Regions from separate parts of the Exiguobacterium sp. s21 genome, predicted to be linked through region 1. Evidence: riboswitches for the same ligand, from Rfam matches in the RefSeq annotation. Region 1 holds a riboswitch; each other region holds the start of a gene.

Region 1 (5,902 bases):
TCTTTCAACGCATCGGCACGGCCATGGTCGATCAAGATGACATCGACGCCTTGCGTCGTCGCCGTATCGACATAGCTCGCCATCTTCGACAGGTCGTTGTCGGCGTTGTACACTTTCACGTTGCCGCCGAACGATTCGACTTGTTCCGTCACCCCGTTGATATACTGCGACGAGAACGTCCCGATCGACATCTGCATGATCAGGGCAATATCGATATCTTTCGGAAGTGTGGCATTCGAGACCGAGACGGGTTTCGTCTCCGGCGTCTTCTCAGCCGGCTTCGATGGGGCCGCTTGTTCGTTCGTGCAACCGACGAGCGCCAAGACGAATGTGAATAGTAAAATTAATAGTTTTTTAGACATGAATTGTTCCCCCTACATGATGTGTGATGGCAGTCTCTGTCGGCTCGAACACACCCGCCTCGGTGATGAGTCCGGTGATGAGGTCCGGTGGGGTGACGTCGAACGCCGGATTGAAGACGGTGATGCCGACGGGTGCCGTCGGTTGACCACCGATATGTGTCACTTCTGACGGGTTCCGCTCCTCGATTTCAATCGTGTCATCCGCCGTCAAATCGAACGTCGAATGCGGCGCCGCGACATAGAACGGAATGCCGTAATGTTTGGCAAGGACGGCGAGCTGCAACGTCCCAATTTTATTGGCGACGTGACCCGTCCGTGTGATACGGTCAGCTCCAACGATGATGGCGTCGACTCGTTTTGACTGAATCGTCCAAGCCGCCATATTGTCGGTGATGAGCGTCACGTCGATATCGGCCCGGTCGAGTTCCCAGACAGTGAGGCGTGCCCCTTGCAGGAGCGGCCGCGTCTCACAGGCGAAGACGTTGAAAGATACGCCCTGTTCTTTTCCGACGTAAAACGGCGCGAGCGCTGTGCCGTATCGCGATGTCGCGATGGCACCGGCGTTGCAGATTGTCAACACGTTCCCCCCGGCCGGCAACACCGTCAGCGCATGCTCGCCGATGGCCCGATATGTATCGACGTCCCGGTCGTACAAAGCGATGGCGCGGCGTTTGATTTCCTCGGCAATCGCCTCAAAGTCGTCCCCGACATTTAAATCAAGGAGCGATTCGATCACGTTTTGCAGATTGACCGCCGTCGGTCTTGTCGCAATCAAGCGGCGTCCAACGAGGTCGAGTCGACGGGTGAAGTCCGGGTCGTCGACTAACCGGCCTGCCTCTTTGGCGAGGACGAACGCCCCGAAGTACGCGATGGCCGGGGCACCACGGACTTGGAGCGTCTCGATGGCATGTTCTGCCTGTTCGAGCGTCTCGATTGTCACGTAACGCTCTTCATGTGGTAACAACGTCTGATCCAATAGGATGAGTTCGTCCGTTTGCGAATTAAAGCGGATGTTTTGGACCGTCATACGCGCACCCCCGACAAAAGCGTCACCAAGTCGTCAATCGATTCGACGCTGTGGCGTTCTTTAATGAGCGCCGTCCCGAGGGCAAGCGCGTCACGTTTTCGTTCGAGCCGCGTCGCTTCCGGCAACGTCTCGAGATCGGCGACACCGGCGAGTCCGACGGCACGGCGAATGAGTTCGCAACCGGCATAGCCGATCGTGTCGCTGAAGATTGTCCGCAACAATTCGTCGACGAAACCGTCCGTATTGAACGGCTCGACGGCTCGCTCAAAGTTGGCCCGGAACGTCTTCTCGAACGTCTCCCACACCGTCAAGACGTCCGTGAAACGTTCGAAGCGTTTGAGCGGGTCATGGAACGTCGACAGCGTCAAATGGGCGATAATTTGGCCCAAATCAAAGCCGAACGGTCCGTAAAATGCGAACTCTGGATCGATGATTTTCGTCTCTTGTTGAGTCGCGAAGATGCTGCCTGTATGTAGGTCACCGTGCAGAAGCGCCTCATGTTTCGTGACAAATCCGACTTTCAGTTTCGTCACCTCGACCTTGAGCGCCTGGTCTTGCCAGAGGCGTTCGACATCTTCTCGAAGCGCCGCCTCGATGTTGTTCGACTCCGCGTCTTTGAACGGGTCGGTGAAGATGAGCTTCTCGGTGATGTCACACAGTTCCGGGTTGTAATAGTCACGTTCAATCCGCTTCTTCGCGATCGGGCCGGCCGCATAATCCGACGTCGCGAACAGCGTCTCGCCTAAAAATTCACCGACATGACGCGCGAGTTCCGGATAGCTCTCCCCTTTCAAATAACCGGTGCGGACAATCTCATAATCAGACAGATCTTCTAAAATCGTGTAGGCGAGCGTCCGGTCGCTACCGAGGACGTCCGGGACGAAACGCGGCGCCACGTTCGCAAACTCACGGAGTGCCAACTGTTCAATCCATGCCCGTTCGAGTGTAAGCGGCCAGCTCTCACCGACGACTTTAGCGTATGGGAGCGCCTGTTTGACGATTAGGCGCTGTTCGCCTTGGCGAATCCGAAACACGAGATTCAAATTGCCGTCCCCGATTTCCTCACACTCGGCGATTCCGTCTTGCAAGTATCCTAATTGACGGACGTGCTCGACAACAGACTGTTCTGTAAATGGTTGATATGACATGATGTTTTCCCCTTCCTGTACGTTGCCCACAAAAAAAGCCCCTTTCTCCGCGAGAAAGAGGCACAGCCAAAATGGTTGTTCCTCTCATCTGTCAGACATTCGTCTGGTGGATGTAGCACCGTGCCTAATGGTCGGTTGCTGCGGCGTCATCGGGCCAATTCCCTCTGCCAACTCGCGATAAGAGTGGTTTATTCGATTCGGTGAACTTATGTGATGAATATTACGGACTCGACGTCACAATTGTCAACGTCCTTTTCTCCGTGCCACTCGTCTTTTTTTGTGCATATATGGAAACAACTTCCCAAAATATTTTTTTGGAAAAAAAGGAATTGACGACGTGACGAATCTGTGTAAAAATTCAATTAAATTTCACAACTTCAAATCACATTCTTATCAAGAGCAGACGGAGGGACGAGCCCGATGATGTCGCAGCAACCGACCAGAGATGGCACGGTGCTAATTCTTGCAGCGAAAGCTGAGAGATAAGAGTTCATTTTTTATGATGACCTCTTGCCTCGGCATGGGGTCATTTTTTGTTTGCCTGGAAGGAGGAACCATATGAGTATCACTGCCACATATGAAATCAAACGAACGGATGCGGTCGCAAGCATTGCCGACAAAATCACCCTCGAGCTGACCGTCGGCACATGGACCGAGCTGCGTCATTTAGAGCAAGAGCAGTTACAGGCGTACCGGGGTGAGGTCGTATCGACCACCCATACTGAGACGACGAGCCGGTTCACGATCCGCTATCCGTTACATAATGTCAGCCCTGACTTTTCATCCATCTTGACGACGACGTTCGGGAAACTATCCCTCGACGATTCGATTCGGTTAATCGATTTGACGTTGCCCGAAACGCTCGCCCCTCATTTCAAAGGCGCCAAGTTCGGCGTCGACGGGATTCGCGAGTTGCTCGGTGTCCATGACCGTCCGCTCGTCATGAGCATCTTCAAAGGCGTCATCGGGCGTGACCTCGCGTTTCTCGAGCAGCAACTCCGCGATCAGTTCGCCGGCGGCATCGATATCGTCAAAGACGACGAGATTTTATACGACAATCCGCTCACGCCGTCGCTCGAACGGGCCCGGATCGGAGCGGCCGTCATTCAAGCGCACTTTGAGGCGACCGGGAAACGTGTCCTCTACGCCATCACGCTGAGCGGCCCTGTGTTCGGTCTTCGCGACCAGGCGCTCCGGCTGATCGAGGCCGGTGCGACGGCGCTCCTATTCAACGTCTATACGTACGGTCTTGACGCACTGCGCGAACTTGCGAACGACCCAGACATCCGTGTGCCGATTTTGGCCCACCCGGCCTTTGCCGGCGCCTTGACCGGGTCCATCAGTCATTCGCTCTTACTCGGTAAACTCCCACGTCTCGCCGGGGCCGATTTGACGCTCTTCCCGTCTCCATACGGTTCGCTCGCGACACCACGGGACGAGGCGTTCGCGATTCGTGACTTGAGCGCCGAACCGCATTGGTCGAAACCAATTTTACCGGTCCCGTCAGCCGGGATTCATCCGGGGCTTGTCGCCGATATCATTCGTGATTTCGGGACGGAGGTCGTCATCAACGCCGGCGGTGGCATTCATGGTCACCCGGACGGTGCAGCCGCCGGGGCCCGTGCTTTCCGCCAAGCCATCACTCACGTCCTCGGTCCCACCGAAGGACAGACGGACGAACTCGATACCGCGTTAAAGGCGTGGGCGTCACGATGACGGTCCACATCCTGTGCGACTTCGATGGGACGATCACGGCGGAAGACAATATCATCGCGTTGATGAAGGCATTCGCCCCGCCGGCTTGGGTCGAGTTGAAAGATGCGGTCCTCGAACAACGGATTTCCATTCGCTCCGGTGTCGGTCAAATGTTTCAACTATTGCCGAGCGAGGCCGCCCCGGACTACCGCGATTATTTGTTGGAGCGGATCACGCTCCGCCAAGGGTTCCCATCATTTTTAGAACAGGTTCGGGCGCACGGTTGGAAGTTTGACGTCGTCAGCGGCGGGATGGACTTCTTCGTCCAGCCGGTCTTAGATGGTCACGTCGCCCCTGAGCACATCTACTGTAACGTCGCCGACTTCTCCGACGAGACGGTAACCGTCACGTGGCCGCACGCTTGTGACGAACAGTGTACGAACGATTGCGGCTGTTGCAAGCCGACGATTGCCCGCCGTATCGTCAATCCGAGTGACCGCTTAATCATCATCGGCGACTCGGTGACCGACTTCGAGGTCGCGAAGCGTGCCGACTTCGTCTACGCCCGGGGTCAACTCATCACGCTCTGCGAAGACGCAGGCATCCGTTACGCCCCGTTCGAGACGTTCGACGACATCACCCATCACTTGAAGGAGGTGGCCGTATGAGCCTTACGGCACGTTGGCTTGAACTGGCCGAGATTAAAGACGAACTCGCCGCCCGCGACTGGTTCCCCGGAACGAGTGGGAATTTGGCGATTCGCGTCTCTGACGACCCGCTCGAATTTCTCGTCACGGCGAGTGGACGCGATAAACGGAAACGAACGCCAGACGACTTTGTTCATGTCGATGCGGGCGGACGCTTAATCGGCGAACAGACAGGAAAACCATCCGCCGAGACGCTGCTACATGTCGAAGTGTTCAATCGGACGGATGCGACGTGTTCGCTCCATGTCCATACGGTCGACAATAATGTCATCTCCGAGCTCCATGCCGCCACCGGCGAAGTCGTCTTCACCGGTCAAGAAATCATCAAAGCGCTCGGCTTCTGGGACGAGGATGCGGTCGTCCGCGTACCGATTATCGAGAACCATGCGGACATTCCGACTCTTGCGGCCGCTTTCGCCCCTCACATTCACGCAAACGCCGGTGCCGTCCTCATTCGCAATCACGGCATCACCGTCTGGGGCGAGACCCCGGCCGCGGCCAAACGCTATTTAGAGGCTTACGAGTTCTTGTTCAGCTATACATTAAAACTACGCGCCCTAGGCGTCCATTCATAAGGAGGAACCAACCATGGCAACTGTCTATTTCCAACAAACCGAAGAGCGTTACGTCGATCAAACTGAAGTGAGCGCCTTTTTAGAGTCTCGCGGGATTTTATATGAGCAGTGGGACATCACGAAGCTACCGGAAAACCTGCAAGAGAACTATCAGTTGACGGACGAGGACAAACAAGCGATCTTGTCGACGTTCCGTGACGAGATTCGTGATGTATCGGAGCGCCGCGGCTATGAGACGGCAGACGTCATCTCATTGTCAGACGCGACGCCGAACTTGGACGAATTGCTCGTCAACTTCCAAAAGGAGCACCATCATACGGATGACGAGGTCCGCTTCATCGTCAGCGGCCATGGCATCTTCGCCATCGATGACGCCGAGCGTGGCTAC
Region 2 (5,902 bases), on a different contig from region 1:
GTCCTCATCATTTTCTTGTTTTTTGATTTCGAGACGGCGCTTTTCGTCAATCAGATTGGTCTCCTCGTCTTCCAGTTCGTCAACTTGAAACCGCGCGTCGCGCTTCGACGCTTCCGCTTCACGTATCCTTGGAACGCCATCACGTCTTTCTTGGAGATTGCCATCCCAGCCGGTGTTTACTTGGCACTTGGTGGTGTGACCGGTCTCGGCTTCTATTCTCAAGACTCGTTCCTGCCGCTCGCCGGTTTGATTCTGGCCATCATCTTGAACACGGTCGTGCAAAAGTATCAAGTCGGTTGGTGGTTCCGTGTCGATATCCCGGTCCGCGACTTTCTAAACATCGCGTTTTACACGTATATCGTCAGTCTCGTCTTCATTTTAGCAGCCTCGCTCTTCCGTGAGACGAACTTGCTTGTCGTCAGCAGTATCGCCGCCGCACTCACCTTCTTTATTAAGCGGCTCATCATCCAGAAAGGTCGGCAAGACGCCTTCAAATCGTTGATTGAACAATATGATGAGGCAAAAGAAGCCGTGTCGTTGTCGCAGAGCGAGGCGCAAGCCATCGAGGTGTTCCTCAGTCAATGTGAACGACTCAACGAGTACGACGAAGGGTTCGTTGAGTTCAAACTGTTCGACCGCACACTTTACTTTGATTTAAAGACGCGCCAGCCGATCGACCGTCACATCGTGTTCGATTTGCTCGATCACGCTTATCCGAACGAAGCCTCGGTCGAATATGAGATGCGCTTCGAATGGGACGCACCACTGTCGAACGAATTTGACGACGACTATCATAGTTTCATCTCGGTTCGGTCCGAGGAGATCGAAGGGATTCGCACGTGGCTCGTCATGACGGGTGAACACGTCTATGGGTATCCCCCGACCATCCAACGTGAAATCGTCAAACTTCTCAAGTCGTTCAACCGGACGATCAGCCGCTGCCATGAGCGCGACCGTCTTTACACGGAAAGTCGGACCGACAGCTTGACGCTCCTCGCCAATGCACGCGCGTTTTACGAATACGGGATTCAACAAATCTCGGACGGTTCGATGTATCCGATTTCGGTCGCGATGCTCGACATCGACTTTTTCAAAAAAATCAACGATGTGCACGGACATCAAGTCGGGGACAGTGTGCTCCAAGAGTTTGGACGGCGGATTCGCCAGGCACTCCGCACCGAAGATTTTGCCGCCCGTTACGGCGGTGAAGAGTTCATCTTGCTATTGAACCGTTGCGATGTCGAACAGGCAATCGAGATCGCCGAACGGATCCGGCAACAAATCGAGAACAAACCGTTCCACGTCGACGGGATCGATATCCCCGTCACCGCTTCGATCGGTGTCGACACGATTCAGGCGTTCGGTGACAAACGCCTCGACGATACGATTCGTAACGCTGACCGGGCCCTCTACGTCGGCGGGAAGTACGCCGGACGCAACCGCGTCGCCCATTACAATTTCTTAACGACCTGACTCACCCCCACGTTCACCGCGTGGGGGTTTGCTATTGACAAGCGGATTTGAAACAAGTACGTTAGGGAACGTGTCTTATAATTAAATATCACAACTTTTTTATCAAGAGAGACTGAGGGACTGGCCCAGTGACGTCTCGGCAGCGGGTAACCTGTGCCAAATCCAGCGAGCAGTCTGCTCGAAAGATGAAAAAAGTGTTTTCTTGTAGAGAGAGCCTTTTTTCAGAAGGCTCTCTTTTTATTTTATGAATGAGGTGAATCGATTGGAACAACCGACAGCTAACAAATGGGCACTATTGCCTTTGCTCGTCTTCCTCGTCTTCTTTATCGGGGCAGGCATCTACTATAACGACTTTTATAAATTCCCGGTCCTGATCGCGGCGTTGATCGCGGTCATCGTCGCGGCGATGATGACGAAAGGCAGCGTCACTCAGACGGTCGAGCGTGTCGCCCAAGGTGCGGGGAACCCCGGCATTTTAATCATGGTCTTCATCTTCTTGCTCGCCGGAGCGTTCTCGAGTGTCGCCGAAGCAATCGGCGCAATCGACGCGACCGTCAATGTGGCGCTGACATTTTTACCGTCCTCGCTTCTACTGAGCGGTTTATTCGTCATCGCGGCTTTCATCTCGATGGCGATGGGAACGTCGACGGGCACGATTGCGGCCCTCGCCCCGATCACGCTCGGTATCCACGAAGAAAGTGGCGTCAATATCGCTATCGCGGCGGCTGCCGTCGTCGGTGGTGCCATGTTCGGGGACAACTTGTCGTTCATCTCGGACACGACAATCGCTGCCGTCCGGACCCAGCGTACCAATATGCGTGACAAATTCCGAACCAACTTTTGGATTGTCCTCCCGGCCGCCCTTATCACAATCGTCCTCTTATCGGTGTTATCGAGTGGAGAATCGACTGTCGATGCAGCCGCGTTCGAATGGTATAAACTCATTCCATACCTCGCCGTCATCGCTCTCGCCTTGACCGGGTTGAACGTCATTCTCGTTTTGCTTGGCGGGATCGCCTTGACCGGCATCATCGGTTTGATCGATGGGAGTTTGGCTTTCACTTCATACGTCACGGCTATGGCAGACGGGATGATGGGTATGGCCGAGATTTCGCTCTTGACGCTCCTCATGGGCGGACTCGTCGGACTCATCTCACATAACGGCGGGCTCACTTACTTGCGTGACGCGCTCACGTCGCGGATTCAAAAACGTGCCGGTGCCGAATGGAGCACTGCCGGGCTCGTCAGCGCGACCAACGTCGCGACGGCGAACAACACGATCTCGGTTCTTGTGGCCGGTCCGCTCGCCGCCAATATCGCCGACACGTATGACATCGAGCGAAAGAAATCAGCGAGTGTGCTCGACATCTTCTCGTGTGGCGTCCAAGGCCTGTTGCCTTATGGGGCACAGTTGCTCATCGCCGCCGAATTGACGAATACGGCGTCACCAGCGCTCGTCCCGTATATGTTCTATCCATTCCTGCTCTTCATTTGCGGAGGGCTGGCCATCGTCTTTAACTTCCCGCGTTTCAAAAAGCGCGCCTAACCAAAACGACCCTTTGAAGCACTAGCTTCGAAGGGTCGTTTGACGTTTCGTTTCACGTTCACGTTGAAGTTGTTCGTTGCGTTTTTTGAAGGCGCGCCGCTTGAGCAATTCCTCGAGACCACGGCTGATCGCCCAAAGGATAAACAGTAACAGTCCAAGCATCGATAAGCGGAACGGACTTTGAATAAACTCTTCCCACTGGTCACCAATGACCGAAAAAATCAAGACGACAAGCAGTTTCCCGAACCCCGCCGCCATGATGAATGTCCGAAGCGGCATTTGAATGAGGGCGAGTAAGTATGTGATCAAACTGACCGGGATGAACGGGAGTGAATATAAAAACCCAAGCGAGATCGGGCTCATATGGTTGATGCGTTCCAGCCAATATACCCCTTGTTTATGTTTTTCGAGCCACCGTGTCATCGGTTTACGGAATACGTAACGGACGGCTGTAAAGACAAGAATCGTCCCTAGTAAACTACCGACCCAAGACAATAACGTCCCGAGCAAGAACCCATACGTGGCCGCGTTCGCCGAAATGATGAGGACGAGCGGAAGAAATGGAAAGATCGCCTCAAGGAACGGCGCCCCTAGTCCCGCCCATGGGCCTCCCGGAAGCTCTTGCAGCCATTCAATCAGTTGGATAATCCATTGTTGGAGTGATGTGAGCATATCAGTTTCCACCTTCGACTTTCATTAATACCTTTTACCCGATTTCGCTCAGGAAGACGCATCCCCCTGCACGCCAGTAAAAAAAATAAAAAGTATTTGCGAAATTTCGCTGTGATATCTATCATATAATATGGACTTGTGGTTGCAGGCAAGTCCGCTCGTCGAACGACACAACCCAACGTTCGTTTTCCTGCAAAAAACTGAACACAGGGGAGTAATAACATGGAAACAAAACCAATGCGGGTCTTGCTGTACTATAAGTACGTCAACATCGAAGACCCAGAAACGCTCACACAAGAGCACCTCAAGTATTGTAAGGACCTTGGCATCAAAGGACGGATCTTGATTTCTTCCGAAGGAATCAACGGAACGTGCTCTGGGACTTGGGAACAGACCGAGCAATACATGAACGACTTGAAAGCGAACCCGCTTTTCAGCGATATCGAGTTCAAAATCGATGAAGTCGAAGAGCATGCGTTCAAAAAAATCTTTGTCCGTCATAAGAAAGAGCTTGTGACGTGGCGCTTTGATGGTGAGTTCGACGTTCCTAAACAGCACGGTGCGTACCTCGAACCGGCAGAATGGAAAGAGATGATGAATCGCGACGATGTCGTCATCCTCGATGTTCGTAACAACTACGAGTACGATCTTGGTCACTTTAAAAATGCGATCAAAATCGACGTAGAGGCTTCTCGTTACATGCCAGATTGGCTCGAAGAGAACAAGGACCTCTACGAAGGGAAAACCTTACTCACGTACTGTACCGGAGGCGTCCGTTGCGAGAAATTTACCGCATATATGCGTGACCAAGGTCACGACAACATTTTCCACCTAAAAGGCGGCGTCGCCATGTACGGCAAAGACGAAGCCACGAAAGGCGAAGACTGGGAAGGTGAGCTTTACGTCTTTGACGAGCGCATCAACGTCCCGGTCAACACGGTCAACCCGTCCGTTGTTTCGGAGTGCATGCACTGCGGAACGAAGACGGTCCGCTACGTTAATTGTGCCAACCCGGTGTGTAATGCCCAACACTTCTGTTGTGAAGAGTGTGAACCGAAACAAATGCGTTCATGCTCGAAAGAGTGCCAGGAGCATCCACGTAACCGCTATATCATCGAGAATATCGCGGACAAACTTCAGGAGACTGAAGGCGTCGTCGGGTAACAAAAATCGACCAGAAAGCACTTCGAGCCTACGCTCGGGGTGCTTTTTTGACAGAAACTTTACGTCTAGTGCCTGAAAGAATCGGGTATAGTGTAGATACCATTGTCAGACAGGAAGTGAATCGATTGCTCTTTAACGAACCTTTACTCGCCGCCTTGCTCGCGTGGTTCATCGCCCAAGCGGCCAAGCTCGTAACCGAACTCATTAAAACACGAGATTTTGAACTTGAAATCATGTTTGCCTCAGGTGGGATGCCAAGTTCCCACTCCTCGACCGTCGTCGCATTGACGACCGTGATCGGGCGTATCGAAGGAATCGATTCCAGCATGTTCGCGCTCGCCCTGATTTTCGCGACGATTGTCATGTACGATGCGACCGGTGTCCGGCAAGCGGTCGGGTTTCAAGCCCGTTTGTTGAACGACTATTTCAAAGGCATCAAACATGAAACACCGATTTTAAATGAGTTGGTCGGTCACACCCCGTTCCAAGTCATCGTCGGTGCCCTGCTCGGTCTCGTCATCGGATTATTTTTCCCGATTTAAGCTGAATTTTAGAGGCATGTCGCCCCTTCTTCTCAAAACACTCTATCTTTTTGTGAACTTTCACAACAGAGACGGTATAGTGAGAGAGAGGAGGAATCGACATGCCTTTTTTGCAGAAATCTTATGAATCGCTCGATACGCTTGCCGAAGCAATCGGACAAGCGATTCGGGCCCCAATCACGATTGAAAATCGCCACCATCAGTTGCTCGCCTACAGCACCCACCCCGACTCGACCGACCCGGCCCGCATCGCGACCATCATCGGCCGTCGTGTGCCGGAAGCGGTCATCGAGGACTTATGGGAAAGTGGAATCCTGCAAGAAGTGATCGACCGAGACGAACCGGTCGTCATCCCAGCCCGGATGGCTGTCGGTTTAGGCGAACGTGCCGCTGTCGTTATCAAACAACAGGACGATGTGCTCGGTTATATTTGGAGCCTCGCCCGAACGACCCCGTTCTCGGAACAAGAGCTCACTGTGTTAAAAGAAGGCGCGAGCATCGCTAA
Region 3 (5,902 bases), on a different contig from region 1:
ACGCACCGATCTCTGGGAAAATCACAGCGGTGAACGAATCACTCGCCGATTCACCAGAACTCGTCAACGAAGCACCTTTCGAAGGCGCTTGGATGATTGAAGTCGAGTTGAACGACGCGTCGGACGTCGACAAGCTCATGTCAGCCGAAGAATACGAAGCGATGATTCAAGGCTAAACAAAACCCGGTTTCTCTTTACGAGAAGCCGGGTCTTTTTGATTAATCGAAGTCGAGGCGGTAATGATCAGGCTCGATGAGCGACGTCCGGTTGAACAGACGATAGAACAGCACGCCGAGTGCGATCGGGATGAGACCGAACAACACGACGACGAGCATGACGTTCCAGAGTGCGAAGCCACCCGGCATCAAATGCAAGGCGTTGACCGGACCGATGAGACCGGAGACGCCGAAACCGGCACTAATCGGTGTGCCTTCGATCCGAAGGATGCCTGCGAGTGCTCCGAGGATGGCCGCATTGGCGAGTACCGGCAACATCATGATCGGACGACGGACGAAGTTCGCCATTTGAATCTTTGGTGACCCGAGGAAGTGGGCGATCGACGTTCCGGTCGCGTTCATCTGCCAGCCGGCGATGGCGAGACCGAAGCCGGCGGCGACGACGCCGAGGTTGGCGGCACCTGCCGCTACACCAGACAAGCTGATGGCCGTGGCGATCCCGACCGTCGAGATTGGCGAGACGATGATGAGCGAGAACGCCATCGCGATCAACATGCCCATGACGATCGGCTGTAGTTCCGTCATCGTCATGATGATTGTTCCGACGTACGTCGTGATCTGTGAGATATACGTGAGCAGGAACGCGCCGATCCCTCCGGCGACGACGATGACCGTCATCGGCAAGACGAGCACCGTGTATGTCTTCAAGCGTGGTGACAACTGCATGACGAGGAACGTCGCAAGCGCTGCCGTCACACCGGCCGTGATGACGTCACCGATGCCGGCCATGAGGAACGCGCCTTCCTCGATGCGGATGGCGCCGCTCCCGACCTGGGTCGCGATGCCGATCGTCCCGGCCTCGAGCGCCGAGCGTCCGAATTGCATGGCGACGGCAACACCGATGATGACCGGTAACAGGCGCATCGCGATCGTCGTCGCATCTAAGATGAATTGCAAGGACGGAACATACGGCAAGATGGCTTTCGTTAATTCACCGAGCAATGCGCTCGGGATGAGGGCGATGAGGATGGCAAGACTGAGGCCGTTCAAGACGTTCATTAAAAATTGTTTTCCGGTAAGCTTCTCTTCCGTCATTGGGGATTCACCTGTCCTTTTCTACTGGTTTGCTGTTATGTACAAAAGCGATAAAGTTATTGACCATACTATGCCTCTTTCAGCTAAGCGTCAACAGGAAATATTGAAATGTTCAGAATTTTCCAATTGAGCACAACTTTTGAACCGAGCGGTCCGCATTCATATACTTATAAAAGAGGTGAGAACAATGATGACTGACGGATTGTTATATATATACGCCCCGATGTGTGGTACATGCGCCGTGGCCGAGCGAATGCTCTCGGTCGTCGAGGCGGTCGACCCAGAATTGAAGATCGAAAAGCGTGATGCCAACTTCATCCCGAACGAGCTCGAGGCGTATCAAGTGATGAGCGTCCCGGCGCTCTTAAAGCTGGAGAATGGCCAAGTTCGCGATCGGTTATACGCATTCCAAAACGTCCAGCACGTCCTATCTTTCGTTAAGTGAGATAGGATGATGAGAATAATCTGAAAATTTTAAATAATCAGTTGACACAGAAAGTTCACGAATGATATATTCATTACAACATCTTACTTGAACACAACATAGGACGAGATTTTCCCGTCATCAAGACGTTTTCGAACAACCGTTGCATGAGCTTACGCGATTTCAGGTGGACCTTCCCTTCGATTGTCCCCCAAAAAAATCAAGCGTCGGGGCACCGGTCGCGTAATTGCATGGTCCGTTCGAAGACCGAGTGATGGTCGGGTCAAAATCCCCCATATAAGGATGAATGCTCTGATCGGGCAAAAGGGGTTCATCTATGGGTTGTCCTTCAGTGACTCAAGGTGCTACGTTCTGTGCCATCCTCGGATGGCACCTTTTTTTATTTTTTCGCATAAAATAGTTTGACATAAAAATAATATGTCGCTATGATAAGGCTAATCGAATACGCAACCACTCTTATCAAGAGAGGCTGAGGGACTGGCCCTATGACGCCCAGCAACCGCGGAGCAATCCGAAATGGTGCTAATTCCAGCAAGGTATTTACCTTGGAAGATGAGAGCAATCGTTGTCCGTACGATAAAGTACGCACGTTTGCTCAAACGTGCGTACTTTTTTGTTGTCAGGAGGGAAATGGATTGATTCAATTACGCAATGTAGCCAAATGGTTCGACACGAAGAACGGTCGGGTCCAGGCGGTCGATGATGTGTCGCTTACAATCGATCGCGGCGAAATTTTTGGGATAATCGGATATTCGGGGGCAGGGAAGTCGACGCTCATCCGTCTGCTCAATCGACTCGAGTCACCGTCAACCGGTGAAATCGTTGTCGCTGGCAGCGAGCTGACAAAACTCACACCGAAGGAACTACGCGGGGTACGTAAAAACGTCTCGATGGTGTTCCAACACTTCAACTTGTTATGGTCGCGCACAGTTGCTGAGAATATCAGCTTCCCGCTCGAGCTCATCGGGGTACCGGCGAGCGAGCGCAAACGCCGCGTCCAAGAACTCGTCGAACTCGTCGGCCTCGCCGGACGAGAAGACAGCTATCCGTCACAACTATCGGGCGGCCAAAAGCAGCGAGTTGGGATTGCCCGTGCGCTCGCTACGAATCCAGAAGTGCTCCTCTGCGATGAAGCGACGAGCGCCCTCGACCCGAAGACGACGGATTCGATTCTCGAACTGCTCGTCAGCATCAACAAGAAGCTCGGATTGACGATCGTCCTCATCACGCATGAGATGCACGTCATCCAAAAGATTTGTCACCGCGTCGCCGTCATGGAGGCCGGGAAGGTTGTCGAGACCGGACAAGTCGCCGACGTGTTCCAACATCCGGAACAGCCGATCACGAAAGAATTCGTCAAACAGATCGGCGCGGTCGATGACATGTCGCTCACGTTCGAGCACTTGAAAGCCCGTTATCCGAGCGGTCAAATCGTCAAGCTCAAATTCTTGAACGAGACGGCCGAACAACCGATTCTGTCGGAAGTGTTGAAGCAACATGACATCGGCTTCAACATCATCGGCGGCAACGTGACGCAGTCACAAGTCGGTGCCCTCGGGACATTATTCATCCAATTGATCGGAGAGCCGGCTGAAGTCGAGCGGGCCATCGCCTCAATCCGATCGCAGGCAGTGGAAGTGGAGGTAGAAAGCGATGTTTCCTAATGTAGATTGGCAAGTCATGTTAGAACAGACGTGGGAGACGCTCTATATGACGCTCGTCGCCGGAGCCGCAACGTTCGTCATCGGTCTCGCCCTCGGGATGCTCTTATACGTCACGAACGAGCCGCTCATGATGAAGAATCGTCCGATTTACACGGTCATCAGCGCGGTCGTCAACATCTTCCGGTCGATCCCGTTCATCATTTTGATTATCTTGCTCATCCCGTTCACGTTACTCGTCGTCGGGACGATGCTAGGGTCGACGGCAGCACTGCCGGCACTCATCATCGGTGCGGCCCCGTTCTATGCGCGGATGGTCGAGCTCGCGCTTCGCGAAGTCGACCGCGGTGTCATCGAGGCGGCTGAATCGATGGGCGCGACAAAATGGCAGATCGTCTATAAAGTATTGTTCCCTGAAGCGTTGCCGGCCATCGTGTCAGGCATCACGGTCACGATCGTCGCAATCGTCGGTTACACGGCGATGGCAGGGGTCGTCGGCGGCGGGGGACTCGGGAACTTGGCGTTCCTCGAAGGGTTCCAACGTTCACAAAGTGACGTCACGTTCGTCGCGACCGTCTTAATCTTGGTCATCGTCTTCGTCATCCAGTTCATCGGCGATCGACTCGTATCTGTAATCGATAAGCGTTCCGCTTAATCAAATAGAAAATTTGGAGGGGTTTTATAATGAAATCATGGAAAACAGTACTCGGTTTAACGGCAGCTTCAGCACTCACGATTCTCGCGGCTTGCGGCGGCGGGGATTCAGAATCAGGTTCGGGCGATGACAAGACGCTCGTCGTCGGCGCGTCAAACGTCCCGCACGCTGAGATTTTAGAGCATGTCCAAGACGAATACGAAGAGAAGGGCTATACGCTCGAAATCAAGAAGTTCCAAGACTACGTCCTCCCGAACAAGACGCTCGCAGACGGAGAGTTGGACGCGAACTACTTCCAACATCAACCGTACCTCGAGTCGCAAATGGCTGAAAACAAAGACTACAAATTCGCTTCAGCCGGCGGCGTCCACATCGAGCCAATCGGTGTGTACTCGCAAGACTACGCATCACTCGATGAGCTTCCAGACGGCGCGGAAATCATCATGAGCTCGTCGGTCGCTGACCACGGACGAATCCTCACGATGCTCCAATCAGAAGGCTTGCTCACGCTCGCGGAAGGCAAAACAGTAGACGCGACGGTGTCAGACATCGTCGACAACCCGAAAAACTTGAAATTCAAGACAGACGTCGAAGCGGCACTTCTCCCGCAAGCGTTCAACAACGGTGAAGGGGACGCGGTCCTCATCAACACGAACTACGCGATCGATGCCGGCCTCAACCCGCTCGAAGACGCGATCGCTCTCGAAGGCGAAGATTCACCTTACGTCAACTTGATCGTCACACGTGAAGGCGACGAAGATGACGAGCGCGTCAAGGCACTCCTCGAAGTCCTCACGTCAGAAGAGACACAACAGTGGATCTTGGATGAGTACAAAGGTGCAGTCGTACCGGTCAAACAATAATCTCGTCCAGGCCCGGGTGATCCCGGGCCTTTTTTGTTTGCAGTGGTTTTGGTTCACCAATAGAAGTACACTACATATATGTAGAAAAAGGGGGGATTCGGATGAACATACGACAGATTCATCCGCTGACGCTGGGCGTCTTGTTCGGTACGTTTTTTGCCCGGCTGTCGACATTTTTTGTTATGCCATTTTTTGCGATATATTTGGCGACGCTCGGTTTCTCGGCGAGCGTGATCGGGACGGTGTTCGCCATCTCGGCGCTATCGGGGTTGTTCATGAGCTTTTTCGGGGGGACGCTGTCTGACCGTTACGGGCGCAAACAGTTGATGCTAATCGGTATCGTCTTGAACGCCTTGACATTCACGGGCTTCGCACTCGTGACGGAATTGTTTTGGTTTTATATGTTCTCGGTACTCATGGGTGTGTCGCGGTCGTTCCTCGAGCCGGCGTCCCGCGCGCTCATCAGCGACACGACGCAGCCGGATCAGCGCGTCATCGTCTATAACGTCCGCTATTTTTTAATCAATATTGCGGCGGCGATTGGTCCTTTACTCGCGGTCGTCTTATCGCTCACCGGTGCGAAGAGCGCTTTCTTCGTCGTGACGGGCGTGTATGTACTATATGGACTCGTCATTTCGACGCTATTCCGGAAGTATCCGTTCGAAGAAGGCGATGGCGTCAAAGTCCGACCACGCTTGACGGAGACGTTCCGTGTGTTACAACAAGATAAGACGTTCCGCTTTGTCATCATCGGGATGATCTTTGCCATCATCGGCTATAGTCAGTTCAATGCGACGTTGCCGCAGTTCATCGCGTTCCATGACGGATTCGATAACAGCTCCCGCCTGTTCGCGTATCTATTGACGGTTAACGCGATCACCGTGCTCGTCGTCCAGTATCCGATTATGCGGTTTGGGATTCGTGTCTCGCCAATCAAGTCGCTCTTCTTCGGTGTCGGTACGTTGTCGACAGGGCTCCTCCTCATCGGCTTGGCGACCGAGACGTGG
Region 4 (5,902 bases), on a different contig from region 1:
TATGGACCGCATGGCCCACGGCGACGCGTGTCCCGGCGTCACCAAATCCACCGACGGCGCCGCCGATGGCGAGCACGTGATCGACCGCGAAGCGGACGTCGTCACTATACGACTCAAAAGCGTGCTCGCTCAATTCAAGTTCGACGAGACGCCCGCACTGCTCGGCCAAGACGAGTCCGGTGTTGACGCCGGCGTCAGCTGAGCTGTCACCACTCAAATAACGGGCCTCGTAAAACTTCGCGACCGTGTCGATGACACCGGCCCGAAAGTATTCATATGGTGAGCGCGAGATGACCCGTGAGTCAACGATGACCCGTTCGATGACGACGCGGAACATGTCGTAGCGGTCGTAGCTCCCGTCCTCCCGATAGACGACGCTGAGAGGCGTGAACGCCGCACAGTTCGAGGTGAGTGTCGGGACGACGATGAGCGGCACGTTCTGTTGATAGGCGACGAGTTTGGCCGTGTCGACGAGCTTGCCGCCTCCGACGGCGATTAACACGTCGGCGTCCAACGGTTTGAGCCGTTTGACTTCCGAGTCCGTGCACTCCCCGCTGAATTTTGTTGCCGGATAGTCCGCGATGGCCGGAAAGATGGCTCGGACGACGTCATACCCGTTCTGACCGTGCAGGACGTGGGCACGTCGGCCGTCGACTAAGTCATCCAGACGGTCGAGCGCGTCATCGGCGTGGTCATATTCAAGGACGGCCTGACGAATCATGCGCGCACCTCCTCATAGGCGGCAAACAACCGCTCGATTCGTTCGACGGCCTCGTCAATCTTCGGTTCCGGTGAGACGAGACCGAAGCGGACGTATCCGTTCCCTTCCGAACCGAAGAAATAGCCCGGGGTGACGGCGACACCGGCTTCATGCAGCAGTTTCCGCGAGAACGACTTGGCATCACCCTCGGGCACTTTCGCCCAGACGAAGAACGAGCCTTCCGGCGGTTCGACGGCCCAGCCGGCCCGGTTCAACCCGTCGATCAGGCGATCACGCCGTGCCTCGTACAGTCGTGCCAAGTCATCGCGAATGGTACGGGGCGCCTCGAGCGCAACGACAGCCGCCGCCTGGATGGCCGAGAACACGCTGACGTGGACGTGGTCCTGATACGTGTTGATCGCCTCGATGATGTCCGCGTTCCCGACGGCGAAGGCGACGCGCCAACCGGACATGTTGAACGCTTTCGACATCGTATATACCTCGATGCCGACTTCTTTCGCCCCTTCCGCCTGCAGAAAGCTAGGCGGGACGTGGCCATCGAATCCGATGCTGCCGTATGCGAAATCGTGGACGACCATCAAGTCCCGCTCCCGGGCGAAACGGACGGTATCGTCAAAGAAAGCGGGTGAGGCGACGGCTCCGGTCGGATTGCTCGGGTAGTTCAAATACATGAGTCTTGCATCTTGCGTATCGAGCGTCTCATAGTCCGGCAAGAAGCCGTTCTCTTCCCGGAGGACGAGGTCACGGACGACGGCACCGGCGAGTCGTGCCCCCGAGATGTAATCAGGATAGCCGGGATTCGGTAGCAAGATCCCGTCCCCTGGCTCGAGCACACATTGCGGCAACGTGATGAGTCCGGACTTGGAACCGATGAGGATCGCGACTTCCGTCTCGGGATCGACTTCGACGCCGTACTCATTCAAGTAAAACGTCGCCACCGCTTGTTTCAGACGGGCCTGACCGCGGAACGGACCGTATTGATGGGTCGAGGCATCAAGGAGCGCCGTCTGAAGTGCGTCGCAGATTGGGGCGGGCGTTGGCAAATCCGGCGTCCCTTGACCGAGTCTGATGATATCGCGACCGGACTGTTCAAGTGCTGCGACTTCATCGGCGAGTCCGACAAAATGTTGGGGTGGTAAAGTTTTAAGTAAGTGTGAGCGTCTGTCAGTCATGAATAGTCCTCCTATGCAAAAAACACCCCTTTCCGTGGAAAGGGGTGTCGAGATACGGACGTATTCAAACAACCACCTTTCCATCTCTCAAGGTCACCTTGCTGGAATTAGCACAGTATTGGAACAATCTGTTGCTGAAGCTTCATCGGGCCAGTCCCTCCGCTTCTCTTGATAGAAAGTGTTTTTATATGCGATTTGTCTTTTTGTAATATGTCACTTAGTTAACCAAACGTTACCAATCTTGTCAATCCTTTTTCGAAAATGGGTGTGGCCTATTGAATCCCGATAAAAAAAGGTCATAGTACAAAGTGAACGTTATTCTACAAAATTTAAAAGATGAGGGGATGGACCTTTGGAATTAAATCGTCAATTGATTTGGAAGTTGAGCGTGATCGGATTGATTCTGCTCGTCCTATGGAAAGTCATCAGTGAACCGGACACGATTTCTAGTGTGTTGCACTACACGTTCCAGTTGCTGACGCCGATTATCATGGGAATTACCATCGCGCTGCTCCTGAATACCGTCCTGTCCTATATAGAAGAACGGTTTCAATTAAAACGCTATCAAGGTTTGCTGATCGTTTATATCGTCTTCATCGGGATTCTTGTCATCTCCGCTGTGACATTGCTCCCGCGCATCTACTCGAGTGTGGCCTCACTCATCGAAGAGCTTCCGTTCTACATCCGACAGATTGACGGGTTCCTCGCCCAGTTGAACACGTACTTGAAAGAGTACAACGCGACGATCGCCCAAGCTATCGATTTCAGCCGCTTCGAGGAACGTTACTCGGGCTGGGTCGAGACCGCAGTCTTGTCGTCGGTCAGCTACGTGTCGAGCTTCACGATGACGCTCATCAATTTCTTGATTGGGATCGTCATCTCAATCTATCTGTTGAAAGACAAAGAGGTTTTTGCCCGCATGTTCAAGCGGCTGTTGTATGCGATGTTCCCGGTCGCGTCAGCCAAGACGACGATCGACATCTTCCAAGAGATGGATTATATCTTCAAACGCTATATCATCGGGAAGTCGCTCGACTGCCTCATCATCGGGGTGCTGGCCGTCGCCGGTCTGTTGATCATCGGGGCGCCATACGCGCTTCTGCTCGGCGTCATCGTCGGTGTCTTGAACTTCATCCCGTACGTCGGACCGCTGCTCGGGATGATCCCGGCGTTCATCATCACTTACTTCTATGACCCGTTCACGGCGCTCATCGTCCTCTTGTTCATCTTCTTGTTGCAACAATTCGACGGACTTTGGCTCGGCCCGAAGATTCTCGGCGACAGCGTTGGCATCACCCCGTTTTGGGTCATCACGTCGATCATCATCGGAGGTAGCCTGTTCGGTCTCGTCGGGATGTTCATCAGTGTCCCGGTCACGGCGATGATTCAAGTCGTGTTCTCTCGGTTGATCGACTACCGGCTCAGCCGAAAGAATTTGAACGAATTATTATGACACATTGACGATTTATGTTGACACATTTCACGGAAATATCATAATCTTGAAGAGAAGACAGTCCAATGCAGAAAGGAGAGGTACCGATGTCAGTCATTCAACGCTCGCACGTCCAAGTTCATATAGACCGGCAGGCGCCTCTCCGTGATTTGAATCCGTGATGTCGCCTGCCTTCCGAGGCATGCCTAAGATCGTAGGGACGCGTATGCCTTTGTGCATGCTGCGTCCCTTTTCTTATTCTATCAACTAAAGCAGGTGACCTTAATGATTCAATCACTCAAACAGCTCGACCGTAACATTTGGATCCGCTTCCTCGGAGAGACGATCACCGGTGTCATGATGTTCATGATCGCACCGTTCCTCGTCCTCTACTATAGCGACAAGCTCGACAGTTATATCCAGGTCGGGGTCATCATGGCGACCGGACCGATCATGGCGCTCATCGGATCGGTCGTCGGTGGACGGCTCGCAGACCTGTATGGCCGCAAACCGATCATGATGGCTGCCATTCTCGGCGACGCCCTCGCCCTCGTCGGTTTCGCCTTCGCCGAAACGTTTTGGCCGCTCCTTCTCTTGAACGCCATGCTCGGTTTGACGAACTCATTGTTCCACCCGGCCGCAAGCGCGATGGTAGCCGATGTGACCGAGCCCGAACAGATGAACGAGGCGTTCGGGCTGTTGCGGATGGGGCACAATATCGGGGCTGCATTCGGCCCGCTCCTCGGGAGTGCCGTCCTCTTTATCGACCGGCAGTATATCTTCTACTCGGCCGCTCTCGTCTTCGTCTTGTACGCACTCGTCCTCGGTCGCTTCATCCGGGAGTCACTCCCAGAGACGACCGATGTCGACACGCCATCGAACCGGGATGTCCTGCGCGTGTTCTACAATGACAAGGTGTTCCTCGTGTTCATCTTTGCCGGTGTCTTCATCTCGATGGGCTTCTCGCTCATTGAGAGCATGCTGCCCCTCTTCTTGAGAGAGTCGATGCCATCGTACACCGATCGTGAGAACCCGTTCGCCTATATGCTCGCCTTGAACGGCATCATGGTCGTGTTGTTCCAGTTTCCGATCGCTTCGAAACTCGGCCGCAAGTCGTTCGGCAACGTCATGCTCGCCGGGGCGACCATCTTCGGGGTCGGCATGATTCTGATCGCCGTCATGCCGCGTCTCCTCTATTCACTCGGGACACCGTACCTCGTTCTCGTCAGCGTCTTGCTCGCGGTGTACGCCTTCTATACGCTCGGCGAGATGATCATGTCCCCGGTCCAACAGACGTTCATCGCCTTGATCGCTCCGGAGAATATGCGCGGTGCCTACAACGGGGCCGCCAGCATCCAATGGTTGATCGGCGGGGTGACCGCACCGATCATGGCAAGCCTGTTCTTCGACCAACGCGCCGGACATATCGCGTTGATCCTCGTCGGGGCGGCCAGTTGCGTGTCGGGACTCATCTATTGGCAACTTGGACGCCGCGTCAGCGCAGCCGAAGCGAAACAAAAGACAGCTTGACTTATAAAACCGCACTGAACCTAGTCGTTTAGTGTGATTTTTTATTTCGTTCGAATATCATTAAATTTTGAATTTTTCATTCGTTTATTCTTTACAAACATAATGATTCTTTTTTATGATGATACGGTTAAGGAGGGATCTTTCATGGAAAGGATCGATAAACAGAAAATTGTGGACAGCGTGCCACAAAAAGGTTTTTTCGGACAGCCTAAAGGCTTGTTCACGCTATTCTTCACTGAGTTTTGGGAACGGTTCTCGTATTACGGGATGCGCGCCATCCTCGTGTTCTACATGTACTACGAGGTATCTGAGGGCGGTCTCGGTCTCGACCAGAATGTCGCCTTGTCAATCATGTCGGTATACGGCGCACTCGTCTACATGTCGGGGGTCATTGGGGGATGGCTCGCCGACCGTGTCTTCGGGACGTCTCGGGCCGTCTTCTTTGGCGGCGTGTTCATCATGCTCGGGCATATCGTCTTGTCGATTCCAGGCAGCCTGACGTTCTTGTTCATCTCGATGGCACTGATTGTCATCGGTACGGGCTTGTTGAAACCGAACGTTTCAAGCATCGTCGGTGACCTGTATCACGAGACGGACCGTCGTCGTGACGCCGGGTTCAGCATCTTCTATATGGGGATCAACCTCGGTGCCTTCATTTCACCTTTGATTGTCGGTGGAGTCCAAAAGAGCTACGGCTTCCATTGGGGCTTCGCACTCGCCGCGGTCGGGATGTTCATCGGTCTCGTCGTCTTCCTCGTCACGAAGAAAGGCAACCTTGGTCTTGCCGGTTCATATGTGCCGAACCCGTTGACGCCGTCTGAGAAGAGAAACGCGATCAAGTATACGACGATCGCGGTCATCCTCATCGGTGGCCTGTTGGCCGTGCTCATCCCGCAAGGTTTGTTCACGATCAACACGTTCATCGGCCTCGTCGGTGTGTTCGGGATCGCCATTCCGACGATTTACTTCATTATCATGTATCGCAGTCCGAAAACGACGGAAGTCGAACGGTCACGGATCATCGCCTACATCCCGCTCTTCATCGCC

The links. Region 1 has a riboswitch for S-adenosylmethionine ahead of mtnK (S-methyl-5-thioribose kinase). Riboswitches for the same ligand answer to the same signal wherever they lie in the genome.
Region 2: it holds a riboswitch for S-adenosylmethionine, as region 1 does, so the genes downstream of both, KNP06_RS07065 (Na+/H+ antiporter NhaC family protein) here and mtnK (S-methyl-5-thioribose kinase) in region 1, are expected to answer to the same signal.
Region 3: it holds a riboswitch for S-adenosylmethionine, as region 1 does, so the genes downstream of both, KNP06_RS00195 (methionine ABC transporter ATP-binding protein) here and mtnK (S-methyl-5-thioribose kinase) in region 1, are expected to answer to the same signal.
Region 4: it holds a riboswitch for S-adenosylmethionine, as region 1 does, so the genes downstream of both, KNP06_RS08600 (aminotransferase class I/II-fold pyridoxal phosphate-dependent enzyme) here and mtnK (S-methyl-5-thioribose kinase) in region 1, are expected to answer to the same signal.

Annotation. Positions count from the first base shown of each region.
Region 1 covers NZ_JACSLF010000003.1:119,268-125,169, forward strand. The annotation lists gene KNP06_RS05180 (sugar ABC transporter substrate-binding protein) at 1-362, opposite strand, end outside; gene mtnA (S-methyl-5-thioribose-1-phosphate isomerase) at 355-1,389, opposite strand; gene mtnK (S-methyl-5-thioribose kinase) at 1,386-2,537, opposite strand; SAM riboswitch class I at 2,619-2,721, opposite strand; SAM riboswitch class I at 2,925-3,026, shown strand; gene KNP06_RS05195 (2,3-diketo-5-methylthiopentyl-1-phosphate enolase) at 3,096-4,253, shown strand; gene KNP06_RS05200 (2-hydroxy-3-keto-5-methylthiopentenyl-1-phosphate phosphatase) at 4,250-4,900, shown strand; gene KNP06_RS05205 (methylthioribulose 1-phosphate dehydratase) at 4,897-5,514, shown strand; gene KNP06_RS05210 (1,2-dihydroxy-3-keto-5-methylthiopentene dioxygenase) at 5,528-5,902, shown strand, end outside.
Region 2 covers NZ_JACSLF010000004.1:189,356-195,257, reverse strand. The annotation lists gene KNP06_RS07070 (GGDEF domain-containing protein) at 1-1,473, shown strand, start outside; SAM riboswitch class I at 1,570-1,665, shown strand; gene KNP06_RS07065 (Na+/H+ antiporter NhaC family protein) at 1,718-3,019, shown strand; gene KNP06_RS07060 (TVP38/TMEM64 family protein) at 3,041-3,691, opposite strand; gene trhO (oxygen-dependent tRNA uridine(34) hydroxylase TrhO) at 3,914-4,855, shown strand; gene KNP06_RS07050 (divergent PAP2 family protein) at 4,972-5,397, shown strand; gene KNP06_RS07045 (PucR family transcriptional regulator) at 5,499-5,902, shown strand, end outside.
Region 3 covers NZ_JACSLF010000001.1:32,782-38,683, reverse strand. The annotation lists gene gcvH (glycine cleavage system protein GcvH) at 1-176, shown strand, start outside; gene KNP06_RS00205 (PTS sugar transporter subunit IIC) at 219-1,271, opposite strand; gene KNP06_RS00200 (thioredoxin family protein) at 1,459-1,716, shown strand; SAM riboswitch class I at 2,170-2,275, shown strand; gene KNP06_RS00195 (methionine ABC transporter ATP-binding protein) at 2,352-3,380, shown strand; gene KNP06_RS00190 (methionine ABC transporter permease) at 3,370-4,032, shown strand; gene KNP06_RS00185 (MetQ/NlpA family ABC transporter substrate-binding protein) at 4,062-4,895, shown strand; gene KNP06_RS00180 (MDR family MFS transporter) at 4,997-5,902, shown strand, end outside.
Region 4 covers NZ_JACSLF010000006.1:39,007-44,908, forward strand. The annotation lists gene KNP06_RS08595 (iron-containing alcohol dehydrogenase family protein) at 1-721, opposite strand, end outside; gene KNP06_RS08600 (aminotransferase class I/II-fold pyridoxal phosphate-dependent enzyme) at 718-1,893, opposite strand; SAM riboswitch class I at 1,971-2,071, opposite strand; gene KNP06_RS08605 (AI-2E family transporter) at 2,246-3,346, shown strand; gene KNP06_RS08610 (MDR family MFS transporter) at 3,611-4,855, shown strand; gene KNP06_RS08615 (peptide MFS transporter) at 5,000-5,902, shown strand, end outside.